Haloferula helveola: one gene and its partner. The protein of the gene in region 2 binds, or shares a complex with, the protein of the main gene of each other region. Links are inferred from orthologs where the notes say so. Each region holds a gene or a part of one and is shown on either strand. Other genes may lie near its edges. The genes, in order: HAHE_RS15505 and fabF.

Region 1 (5,945 bases), 540 kb from region 2 along the record:
ATTCAGGACAAGCGGCTGCTCTCGCGAAAAAAGCAGCTACGCAAAGGTCCGTCGCCGAACGACTGACCTTCCGAAGCAGCTCCGTCCCCCCTCAGAGACCCGCGCTGCCGATCTGCTCGTCGTCCTCGGCGTGCCGCACGCCGTGGCGCAGCCTGAGATCGTCGAGGCAGGCATCGACGAGCCCCTCATCGAGATGGTGGATGTCCTGACCGCGGCCGAGTTCGCGCAGCAACAGCACGGTCAGTTCGCCGCCCAGATGCTCGCGGAATTCCTCGAGACCTTCGTGAACCCGACGGCGACCGTTGGCATCGCGCAGATCGAGCGCATCGTGCCACAAGGGCAGGCGCAGCGTTTCAAGAACGTCGAGCACGCGTTCGGCATCGCATTCGCGGAGAAGTCCGCAGCGTGCCGAATAGAGCGTATCGAGGGCCACCCCGGTCGCCACCGCATGCGCATGGCTGACCGTGAAATTGCTGAGCTGCTCAAGCTTGTGGGCCGACCAGTGGCCGAAATCGAGCGGGCGGCTGCTGCCGGTTTCGAACGGATCGCCGCCCTCGGCGATGTGCCGGGCGTGGGCGAGTGCCGAGCGCTCGACGCATTCCTCGAACGGAGCGGTCTCCAGCGCGGCCAAAGCCTCTGAATTCCGGAAGATCCAATGGAAGAACTCACCGTTCTTCACCAACGCGACTTTCACCGCCTCGATCAGGCCCGAGCGCTGCGTCTCCTCATCCTGACTCTGGAGAAACAGAAAGTCATTCACAACGGCGTAGGGCACCGCGAAAGCACCGATCCAGTTCTTCTTTCCGAAGCCGTTGATCGCGCATTTCACACCCACCCCGCTGTCGTCCTGCGAAAGGGTCGTCGTCGGAAACCGCACCAGCCGGACACCGCGGTGAGCGGTCGCCACGGCGAAACCCACGGCATCTAGAAACGCACCGCCTCCGATGACGATGACGTAGGAGTGACGATCGATGTGCTCGTCGTCGATCTTGGTCCAAACCCTCTGGACGAGAGCATCATCCACCTTGACCTCCTCTCCGCCCGGAAGCACCGAAACCCCTCGCCAGTCATGGCCGAGATCGGCGAAATAGCCGGCGATCTGCCGCTTCAGTTCCGGCCAAGCCGCTGCGACCGCCTCCTCGACGAACACCAGCACGCGACGTCCGCCACCTTCCTCAAGCAGTTCGGCAAGGAGCCGGTTGTCCGGTGCGAACGCTCCGCGGGTGAAGCAAATCCGGTGCTGGAAGTTGACCGGAATCTGGAAATCATGTCGGGACATGGGCTGTTGGAAAGATGCCCTTTCTACGGCCGGATTCCAATGATTCTTAGCGCCATGTGGCGCTGGCCGTGTCAACCGCGACCGGCGCGATTTCGCGCTGGCGGATTGTCGCCCGATCGCCGCAGGCTGCCGCCGTGACGGAGACCCTGTTTGAAACGAAGTGGCTTGGCCTGTACCGCATCGGCCACTGGGATTTCGTGCAGCGCCCGAACTCCGAGAGCTGCGTCGGTATCCTGGCCGTCACCGGGGACCATGAGGTGCTGCTGGTCGAGCAATTCCGCATCCCCTTGCAGCGCCGGGTGATCGAGATCCCTGCGGGACTGGTCGGGGACGAGGTCGAGCACGAGGGAGAGTCCATTGCCGAGACAGCCCGCCGCGAGCTACTCGAGGAAACCGGCTACCAGGCCGGCAAGATCGAGCCGCTGATCGTCTCGCCGACATCCGCCGGCATGGCACGAGAACTCACCCACCTGTTCCTTGCCACCGAGCTCGAGCAGGTCGGCCCCGGCGGAGGCGTCGGCAACGAGGATATCCAACTCCACCGGGTTCCGGTCGCGGACCTCCGGACATGGCTCCGGGCCAAAGAGTCGGAAGGCCTGCTGGTCGACTTCAAGATCCACGCGGCACTCTGGGCAGCGGATCTGCGCTGAGCAGACGGTCCTTACTCCCCACCCGCTTCTTCCCACTCGCCGAAGCGACGGAACTTCTCGTAGCGGCCGTCGAGCAGCTTCTTCACCGGAAGTTTTTCAAGCTCCTCGATCTCGCTCAGCACGATCTCGCCCAGTGCAGCGGCGGCGGCCTTGTGATCATGGTGCGCGCCTCCCTCGGGCTCGGGGATGATCCCGTCGATCAGTCCGAGCGAAAGCAGATCGGGAGCGGAGAGTTTCATGGCCTCGGCGGCTTCCGGCGCGTGCTTGCGATGCTTCCAGAGAATTGCAGCACAGCCTTCGGGGCTGATCACCGAATAGTAAGCGTTCTCCATCATCAGCACCCGGTCGGCGACCCCGATGCCGAGCGCGCCACCGGAACCTCCCTCACCCAGGACCACCGCCACGACCGGCACCTTGAGGGTCATCATCTCGCGCAGGTTGTAGGCGATCGCCTCGGCGATATTCCGTTCTTCGGCACCGATGCCGGGGTAAGCGCCGGGCGTGTCGATCAGGGCGACCACCGGGATGCCGAACTTCTCGGCGAGCTTCATCAGGCGCATTGACTTGCGGTAGCCTTCCGGATTCGCGCTGCCGAAGTTGCGCTTGAGATTCTCTTTGGTGTCGCGGCCCTTCTGATGGCCGAGGACGACCACCTTCTTGCCATTCAGGCGGGCGAAACCGCCGGGCATCGCCAGGTCATCGCCGATCCGCCGGTCGCCGTGGAGCTCGCAGAATTCCGAGAACGCATGAGCGAGGTAATCGAGCATGAAGGGCCTCTGGGTATGACGTGCGATCTGCACCCGCTGCCATGGGGTCAGGTTGAGGTAGATCTGCCGACGGGTTTCGGCGAGCTTGCCCTCCATCGTGGCGATTTCTCCGGACATGTCGATGTCCTGCGAATCGGCTTTGGCACGGAGTTTCTCCAACTCGCGTTCGAGTTCGACGATCGGCTTCTCAAATTCCAGCAACTGCATCGGGATCGGGGTGCGGGCGGCTCGGTGCCAGGAGGCTAACGGGCGGACGAGCGGATTTCCACCTCATTCCCCGTCCGAGTCAAGAGGGCCAATTCCTCCATATCGGCGGGATCGAGGTAAAATCCGCGGGCCAGCTCCTCGGGATCGGCATTTTCGGGAATGGCCGCAATGACAAGCGGCATGCGCTCGATCGTGATCACCTTGGACGCTCCCCGGTATCCGGGCGTTGCGGGTCCGTAGCGACGTCCCTCGCGAACAGCACTCTTGCCGGCGATCGTGGTCTTCTGATCCCCTCCGGGAGCGCCGACCACCGCCTTGAGCGGAAATTCCTTCACAAACACCCCACCGTCCCAGACGGAGAGCGCCTCGCGCTTCGGCTCGATGAGCAGGCGAAATTCCAGCGGCATCACCATCAGCTCATCGCCGGGTTGGAGCGAGTTCAGGTCCATCAGGGCGTTCAGATACATCAGCATGTCGAGGCTGGTCCGGTGCTTGGCCGTAATGCCCAGGTAGGAATCGCCCCGCACCACCGTGTAGACCGACTTGTTCTCCAGATTCGCGGTCGAGAGCACCTCATCCAGGTTCATCTCGCCAACAATCCGACGGGCCTCGGGTGCCGCCTTCGAGCGGGGGTAGATGCTCACGACCGTTCGGAGCCGGTCGCGCGCGCCCGCGAGATCGCCGATCGCGATCATTTCGCGCGCCTTCTCGAAGACCTTCATCCCCGGATCGATGTCCGGCATGTCCGAGCCGGCCTGCGGGAGGGCGACCATCGGCTGCGAATCAACCGTCACCGGGACCAGTTCGGCGAAGAACCCTTCCATCGGCTCCTCGCGGACGTGCCGGACAAGGAGGATGGTGAAGACCACCGCAGCCATCACCATGAGGCCCGCGATAATCCTGATCAGCGTCCAGAGACTCATCCGCCGCCGATCATTCAGAGAAGACCCCGGCGCTGGAAGTCGAAACGGTTGATCGGGATCGAGTGCATGATCATGTCGAGAGCGAACTTCACCACGGAGACCTCCCACGCGTCGTCCACGCCCTCGATCACCGCTTGGGCCGGATTGCCGCGCTGCCGGGCATCCTCGAGCACACGCTCGCGCACCTGCTCGATCGGGTCGTGCACGATCTCTTCGCTCACCGCGCTCCGGGCGAACCGGAATCCGTAGTTGAGAAAGGCCATGTCCTTACCCTCCGATTTCATCTTCTCGACCATCCGCTCGATCCTTTCCTTGGCGGTCGGATCGAACCCCTCCAGCTCGAGTTCGCTATAGGCGTCCGGCTTCACCAGCCGCGGCCGCACGGCCTCGACGTCACCGCTGCGGATCCGGATCTCGCCGGTCCGGTCCATCAGCTCGCTGAGGAGGAGGAACTCGAACCGGGTGTCGCCGAACGTATCGATGCGACGGTCCGGCTCCAGCAGCACGCGCGTGGTTTCCATCGCGTACTGGACGTCGTCGGGTGAATGCATGCCCAAATCTCGCTCGTTCCGTGCCGATCGCAAAGAAAACGGGCGGTCCCGGGTGATCCGGGGCCGCCCGCTTGAAAGTCGCTTTGAGGGAAATCAGCCCTGCGCGCCCTTCACGTAGGTGATCACATCACCCACGGACTGGAGCTTTTCGGCCTCCTCGTCGGGAACCTCGATTTCGAACTCTTCCTCGAAAGCCATCACGAGCTCCACCGTGTCGAGCGAATCCGCGCCGAGGTCCTCGATGAACTTTGCTTCCGGGGTCACTTGGTCGGCATTCACGCCGAGCTGGTCGACGATGATGTCCTTCACGCGGTCTTCGATACTCTTGTCAGACATGGATGTGCTTGTGGTGATTGCGTTGGGGAGGGATTACGCGATCTGGCCCGATCTTGGCAACCCCGAAAACCTTTGAAAAGCAGGCGATTCAGACATCCGAGGGCTTCTCCGGCGGGGGTTCGCTCGATTCCCCCTCGTAGTCGATCAATTCTCCGGAGAATCCGGCCCGAACCGCTTGGATCAGCTTTTCGGCGGGCTCGCCGTCGTCGTGCTTGAAGCCCCCGTAGGTCAGGCCGTCGATCCGGATCTTGCGCTCGCCACCGGAGCCGTTGTCGCTCCACGCAAACGCCAGCCCCTTGCTCTTCCACCTCCGCAGGTCAAGGCGGACCAAATCGCCAAGTTCGACCGGCTTCCCACCGGCCGGCTGGAGCGTTGTGCCGTCGAGCACGATTTTGCGCGCCATGGTGCGGAGCAGAAGGAACAAGGCCCCAAGGAATAGGACCAGACAGATCCAGAAAACCACCCATTGCTCGAAAATTTCCCGCTCCGTGTGGGCATGCTCGGGGGCTTCCTTGACCAGATTCAGCTGGTCTCGGATGGGGTCGAACAGATCCCGCTCCGGATTCCCCAGTCCCGCGGACATGGCATCGTAGTCGGAGAGAAGCTCCGGCCACTTCACGGACTCCACCGTTCCCTCCGGAAGCAGGTTCCGATTCTCGGGAAACTCGACCTCCTGGATCTCGGCAAAGCGGCGCCACTCGCTTGGCGACATCTCGTCCTTGCGCTCGCCGAACTCGGCCACCGCCCGCTCGACCGCCTTCCAGACGTAATAGGAAAGGTTCTCCTCACGGTATCCCGAACGCCCGTCCTTGAAGAACATGGCCGCGAAAATCCCGAACATCAGGATCATCGCCGCCGCGCGCAGCAGGAACCAGGGTGTGGGTTTGCAGACGATCCGCTGACTCATGGGTTTCCTGCGCAGAAAAACCACGGGAGCCGGAATTGGCAAGCCCTCGCCGCCGATCCGCTTTTGACCTCGCCGCCGCCCGCCTCCATGCTCACCGCAGCCGATGGCCTTCTCCGAACAATTCGAGTCCCTTCTCGCCCGCCCGACCCCGCTGATGCGGCGCTTCCGGGGACTTCTCGATCCGTGCACCGACGCGCGCCTGGAATCCATGGCCCGCGAGTCGGCCGCCACCACCCGCAGGCACTTCGGCCGGACGATGCGCCTCTTCGCCCCCCTCTATCTGTCGAACGAGTGCGTCAACAACTGCAGCTACTGCGGATTCTCG
Region 2 (6,074 bases):
GGCGCAGGCGTCGCGGATGTCGGCGGACTGTTCGTCATCGGCACGGAGCGCTACGAGTCCCGCCGTGTCGACCGCCAGCTGCGCGGCCGTTGCGCGCGTCAGGGCGACCCGGGCATGAGCCAGTTCTACATCTCCTTCGAGGACGACCTGATGCGGAACTTCGCCGCCGCGGAGCGCATGACATCGATGATGGAGCGCTTCGGCATGGAAGACGGCGAGGCACTCGAGCACTCATGGCTCAACCGCTCGGTCGAAACCGCCCAGAAGCGCGTCGAACAACGCAACTACACATGGCGGAAGCGGATTCTCGAATTCGATGACGTGATGAACAAGCAGCGGGAAGTCGTCTATGGCTACCGCAACGAGGTCCTCAGCACCGAGAACCCGCGCGACCTCGTCAATGAGATCATCGATAAGTCGATCCCCGAGCACGTGGAGGAATTCCTCAGCGGACGCGACGAGGAATCGCCCGACTACAACGAACTGCTTCACTGGGTGAACGCCACCCTGCCGATCCGCATCGAGCCGGGAGACCTCGACCTCGCGAACAGCAGCGCCGAGGAGATCTCGAACTTCCTGATCAAGCGGGTGAAGGAGACCTACGAAGTCCGCGTGTCCAACCTGCCGCCCGAAATCCTCGAAGGCGAGGAGCGGCGGATGATTCTGGTCGCGATCGACCGCCAGTGGCAGACGCATCTTTACAATATGGACGCGCTCCGCGAGGGCATCTCGTTCCGCGCCCAAGGCCAGAAGGATCCGCTCATCGAATACAAGAACGAGGCCTACAAGCTGTTCATCACCCTGATGGACGGCATCGAGCGCGAGGCCCTGCAGAACCTTTTCCGCTCGGCCTCCAAGATCGAGGAGTTCCTCAATCAGCTCCACTCGCAGCAGACCCAGCTGCAGAGCGCGGGCGACGGGATCAGCGAGGCGAACGTCGCGACCAGCGGCAGCTCGGGCAACCTGAATCCCCAGGCTGGCGGCGGCGGCAAGGACCTGAAGCTCAACCTGCCGAAGCGCAAGCCGCCGTCGTTCAACGTCGAGACGGTCGGCCGCAACGCCCCCTGCCCCTGCGGCTCGGGCAAAAAATACAAGCAATGCTGCGGCCGGGAAGCGTAAGCGCTGAGCCGGACAAGGACCGCCGAATCCCCTGAATTCCGGGATTTCGGGCCTCCCGATGGGGATCCGGCCCTACCAATTCCCGCCTTGACAAGGCCTGCCTCGCGGATAGCCTCCGCGCCCCGACTCAAAAGGAAACCGAAAGAAGCAAGAATGAGCGACAAAAGCATGCGTGGAGTGAACGTCAAAAAGGGCGAACCGGTTGACCGGGCCCTGAAGCGCCTCAAGACCAAACTCGATACCGAAGGGATTCTCGAGGAAATGCGTCGTCGCCGGGCCTTCGAGTCACCGACCCAACGCAAGCTCCGCAAGCAACGCACCGCTCCGAAGCGTCACAAGGTGCGCTGGCGCTACATGAGCCCCGCCCAGGAAGCCAAGGCGGAGGAACAAGCGGCGGCAGCAGCCAAGGCTCCCTGAGCCCCTCTTCCCTGAGTCGAACGGATTTGAAAAAGCGGATGCCTCCCGGCATCCGCTTTTTTCGTGGAATCGATCGAAGCAATGGCAGGAACCGTTGCAGGTCCTGAGGAGTTTCCTTCCTTTACGCCTTGGCGTCTTGGCGGTTCCAAATCTCCGGAGCATCGGAGAACTAGACCGAAAGAGTTCTCGAGGAGAGCGGCTTTGCAAGCTGCTGACTCCTCCGGGTTCCCGGCCCCCGAACCATGCGGCTTGAAAAGCCGCTCTCCACATTACGCGTAGCGTTTGACCAGCAGCGAGGCGTTGTGTCCGCCGAAGCCGAAGCTGTTGCTCAGGGCCACATCGACCTTCTGCTCGATCGCGGTGTTCGGCACGCAATCGACAGCGCACTCGGGGTCCTGGTTATCGACGTTGATCGTCGGAGGAATCACACCGTCACGGATCGCCATCAGGCAGGCGAGCAACTCGGCGCCACCGGCAGCTCCGAGCATGTGTCCGGTCATCGACTTGGTCGAACTGACCTTGAGACCGTTGCGGACATGATCGCCGAAGGCGAGCTGGATGGCCTTCACCTCCGCAACATCTCCGAGACCGGTCGAGGTCGCGTGAGCATTGAGATAATCGACGTCTTCCGGATTCAGCCCGGCGTGGCGCAAGGCCATCTGCATCGCGCGGGCCGGACCCGATCCGTCCGGAGAAGGAGCGCTCAGGTGGTAGGCGTCGGCACTCGCACCGTAGCCGGCCAGCTCGGCGATGATCGTCGCACCACGGCGCTTGGCGTGCTCGAGCTCCTCAAGCACGACCACACCGGCACCCTCGCCCATGACGAAGCCGTCGCGGTCCTTGTCGAAGGGCCGTGAAGCCGCCTGCGGATCGTCGTTCCGCGTGCTCAGCGCACGCATGCTGCCGAAGCCGGCAAGACCGCAGGGCAGGATACTCGCTTCGGCACCGCCGGCCACCATGGCGTCGGCGTCGCCGAATTTGATGATCCGCCACGCTTCACCGATCGAGTTGTTCGACGTCGCGCAGGCCGTCACGATGGCCATGTTCGGACCACCGAGCCCGAACTCCATGGAAAAGATTCCGCTGCCGATGTTGGCGATCATCATCGGGATCAGGAAAGGCGACACCTTGGCGCCCTCCTTCTCGACCAGCTTGGCGTGCTCGTTCTCAAGCGTTCCGAGGCCACCGATACCGCTGCTGACAATCGCACCGACACGGGTCAGGTCGAGACCTTCGGTTTCCCCGATCCCGGATGCGTCGTAGGCCATACGGGCGGCGCCGACGGCGAGCTGGACGTAGCGGTCGGCACGACGGGCATCCTTCGGATTCCGGAAGTAGCTCTCGGCGTCGAAGTCCTTCACCTCGCCGGCGATCTGGCAGCCGTAGGGGCTCGGATCCAGGTGGGTGATCCGGCCGATCCCGCTGCGACCTTCCTTCATGCCGCTCCACGTGGTTTCGGCATCGTTGCCCAACGGACTCACGCAGCCCACTCCGGTGATCACAACTCGTCGTTCGCTCATCATAAATGTCGCCCTGACAGGGTCTTCGTCCTTAGAGGCTCCGCCGCCCGCGCGCAAGCCTCATCCCAAGGGCCGCGCCCCCCTCCGCTCGGTCTTGGCCCCACACTCGGGGCAGCTCTGCACGGCATCGCGTCCGGAGGCCTCGAAGACCGCCAGACAAAGGCGGCAGACCACCCGGTTCCGCAGCGAGCGGCGCTCCGCATTGACCGCTGACCAGCGGGAGATCCACGCGAAGAAGATGACCAGCACCATCGACGCTCCGAGGACTCCGACCGCGAGTTCCGTGAGGGACAGCTCGATCATCGTTCGATCACCGATTCGACCGCCATCCAGCCGGCCTTGCCCCCGTTTCCTGTGACCCTCGAGCGAGAAAGCCAGTCGATCACCGCCTCCTGTCCGTCGCGGACGTTGCGGGGCATGACTTCAAGCACGCGGCCGTCCTTGTCATACTGCAGAATGAATCGCCATCCGACTGGGCCGGTGGACGCCGCGCCTTCGAGCGCCAGCTTGGCATGCTGCAGTTCGACCCCGGACTCCGCCTGAAGCACCCGGGCACCCAGCAGCACCTCGCGGGGCGCGTCGGCCTCCGACTGTATTCCGGATTCAGGCAACGGCGGCAGCACGGCGGGACTTCCGGTGTCGCTTCCGAGTCCGGCCCCGTCGCCGTCAGGAATTTCCGCCAAGCGCGGCCGGTACGGAATTCCGGTATCGGTCGCCTGCCTCAGGGCGTCCCTCCTCAGAGCCGCGTACGACGGATCCGCAGCCGGATTCCAGCGCGAAGGAAACGGGCCGGCCTCCGTGGCCCGGCGTTCCAGCCATTCGCCACCCTCGGTATCCGAAACGATCATTAGCACCCCGCGCGACGGCTCTTCGGCATCCGGATCACCGATCCGGACCCGGACCACCGCAGCCAGTCCGACCGCCACGAAACCGACCAGCACCAGAGCGGTCACGAACGACATCGTGCTGGAAACCGGCACCCGCCAGTTGAAGGCGAGCCCGGACTCCTGATCGCGGCGCTGCAGCTTTTTCCGACCTCGGAACATCACTCCTTACCCAGGGATTTCCCGACAAGATACACGCGGAACCCGGCCTGCAGGGCTTCCTCCGCGACCCGTCGCTCGTACTCCGATGAAATCGATTGATCCGAACGGATGCAGACATTCGGAATGCCGGACGTCTCGGCCCGGATCTGCTTCAGGCGCTCGAGCAGTTCCTTCTCGCTGACCTGCTCCCGCTCCAGCCAGAGCACGGGCGGATTGCCGGGTGTCAGCGTGATGGTGCTCGCATCCGAAAGTCGCGCGATCTGGTAGCGCGAAACGGGAAGCTCCACCTGCACTCCCGACTGGCTCATGAACGACTGGCCGAGAAGCAACGCGACCAGCAGCAACGCGAACAGGTCGAAGATCGGAACCGCATGCAGGAATCCGACGCGCTCAGGCAATGTCCCGACGAGCTTCATCCCCTGCCGCTCCGGTCCTTGCGGGTCTCCATTTCATCGCGGATCGACACGATGCCGGTCTCGGCCCGCGCGTCGCAGATGATGTTCACCATTTCGATTCCCGTCCGCTCGATGCGGTGGAAGAGACGCTTCGCCCGGCCGAGGAAATACAGGTAGAAGAGATACGCCGGTATGGCGACGATCAGTCCGAAGCCGGTCGTCACCAGCGACTGGAACACGCCCTCGGACAGCTTCACGGAGGAAACCGCCTGGCCGCTGTCGCCGAGTTCCTGAAACATTTCGGTCAGACCGAGGACCGTCCCGAGCATCCCGGTCAGCGGAGCGATCAGCGCGACCGCGAGGATCGCCCGCACATTCTTCTCGATCCGCGGCACCTCGAGCTGTCCGGCTTCCTGGGCGACGTCGCGCAGGTCCGAGCGCTTCATGTGGTGCCGCAGCAGGATCGCGTGGGCCACCCGGGCCACCGGACCGGGCGAGCGGGCGGCCTCGTGCAGCGCCTCCGCGTAGGCCTTGCGGCGGGCGTGGTTCGAGAGCCCCACCAGCAGGTCACCGACGTTGATCCGCGCGCGGTGGAAGAAAAACAGGCGCTCGACGACGAAAACCGCTCCGAAGAACGCCAACCCGAGTTGCAGCCAGATGATCGGCCCGCCTCGCTCCAGGAGGCCTGAGGGGGTGAACAGCTCGGTCGGCATGGCGGAGTCTAATATGCTCCTCCGACCGATGACCAGCCCGGGAAAGGGCCGAATTCGCCAGCGGATTTCCGCCCGGGTTCTCCCTACTCAAGACGCCGGGAAAGGGTCACCGTCTGGAGATAGCCGCCGGAAGCCCCGTCGGACGAAAGGAAGAACTGGTTGTCGCTGCGCAGGACGATCATCTGGGTCTGCTCGTCGGGCATCACCGGGATCATGTTGTTCTCCTGCACCGTCCATTCGCCGCCCTGTTCGTAGGCCAGGCGGTAGGCGACTTGCCCCTGCGGAGCCGGAACCAGCACCGTGTCGCCGGACTTCATCGTTTTCTGGCCGGCGCCGCCGGAGAACTGCATCGCGATCGTGTGCGGCGAGAGATTGTGAACCCGCAGCCGGCCGACCGGCAGTTTCGATGGATCGTCATTGATGACGTAGCCCTTGTAGGTGCCCTCCGCGGCAGGGGCGAGCAACACCGTGACCCGCCTCGCCGATGCCGGGAGCGCCACCAGCGATACCAGCGTCGGGTCCTCCTCGCGGAGCTTCGCGAGTGCCTCCGGAACCGGGGAATCGTCGCCGTCGTTTTTCTCCCGCACGATCTGCAGGGGCACCGACTCGTGCTCCTTGTCCTCCTCGGTGACGGTCCGCTCGACCGTCTCGCCGCCATTGCCGGACTTGTGGATCTTGAGAATGCGCGGGCCGTTGTAGTTGACCGGCTCGGAGTAGCGGAAGGCCCGGGCAACGATCTTGCCCTCCTTGTCGGCTGACTTGAACGACAGGCCGCGGATCTCATCGCCCCAGGCGACGACGTCGATCTTCATCGAGACACGGTCCTCGTCCTGGGCGACGAGAGAACCGCTGCAGACGGCACCG

Evidence for each region.
Region 1: the proteins of fabF (region 2) and HAHE_RS15505 are in contact, whole or in part, in a solved structure (PDB 6OKG), measured with the Escherichia coli proteins. The link is inferred for Haloferula helveola from one-to-one orthologs.

The regions. Positions count from the first base shown.
Region 1 is NZ_AP024702.1:4,115,361-4,121,305, reverse strand. What follows is about bases 3,093-5,945. They hold HAHE_RS15505 (acyl carrier protein), read right to left. Parts: upstream 4,714-5,945; coding sequence 4,471-4,713; downstream 3,093-4,470. Other genes in these bases: thiH (2-iminoacetate synthase ThiH), read left to right, coding at 5,724-5,945; HAHE_RS15500 (hypothetical protein), read right to left, coding at 4,802-5,620; HAHE_RS15510 (hypothetical protein), read right to left, coding at 3,841-4,377; HAHE_RS15515 (LysM domain-containing protein), read right to left, coding at 3,093-3,826. Outside these bases: HAHE_RS15535 (peptide chain release factor-like protein), read left to right, coding at 1-66; HAHE_RS15530 (3-dehydroquinate synthase), read right to left, coding at 92-1,279; HAHE_RS15525 (NUDIX hydrolase), read left to right, coding at 1,348-1,929; HAHE_RS15520 (acetyl-CoA carboxylase carboxyltransferase subunit alpha), read right to left, coding at 1,941-2,903; more of HAHE_RS15515, read right to left, coding at 2,939-3,092. UniProt on the Escherichia coli protein: Carrier of the growing fatty acid chain in fatty acid biosynthesis.
Region 2 is NZ_AP024702.1:4,651,336-4,657,409, reverse strand. Bases 932-3,913 are described here. They hold fabF (beta-ketoacyl-ACP synthase II), read right to left. Parts: upstream 3,057-3,913; coding sequence 1,806-3,056; downstream 932-1,805. Other genes in these bases: HAHE_RS17560 (hypothetical protein), read right to left, coding at 3,356-3,913; HAHE_RS17565 (hypothetical protein), read right to left, coding at 3,117-3,359; rpsU (30S ribosomal protein S21), read left to right, coding at 1,273-1,536; secA (preprotein translocase subunit SecA), read left to right, coding at 932-1,119. Also shown: more of secA, read left to right, coding at 1-931; more of HAHE_RS17560, read right to left, coding at 3,914-4,102; HAHE_RS17555 (ExbD/TolR family protein), read right to left, coding at 4,102-4,518; HAHE_RS17550 (MotA/TolQ/ExbB proton channel family protein), read right to left, coding at 4,515-5,210; HAHE_RS17545 (hypothetical protein), read right to left, coding at 5,294-6,074. UniProt on the Escherichia coli protein: Involved in the type II fatty acid elongation cycle. Catalyzes the elongation of a wide range of acyl-ACP by the addition of two carbons from malonyl-ACP to an acyl acceptor.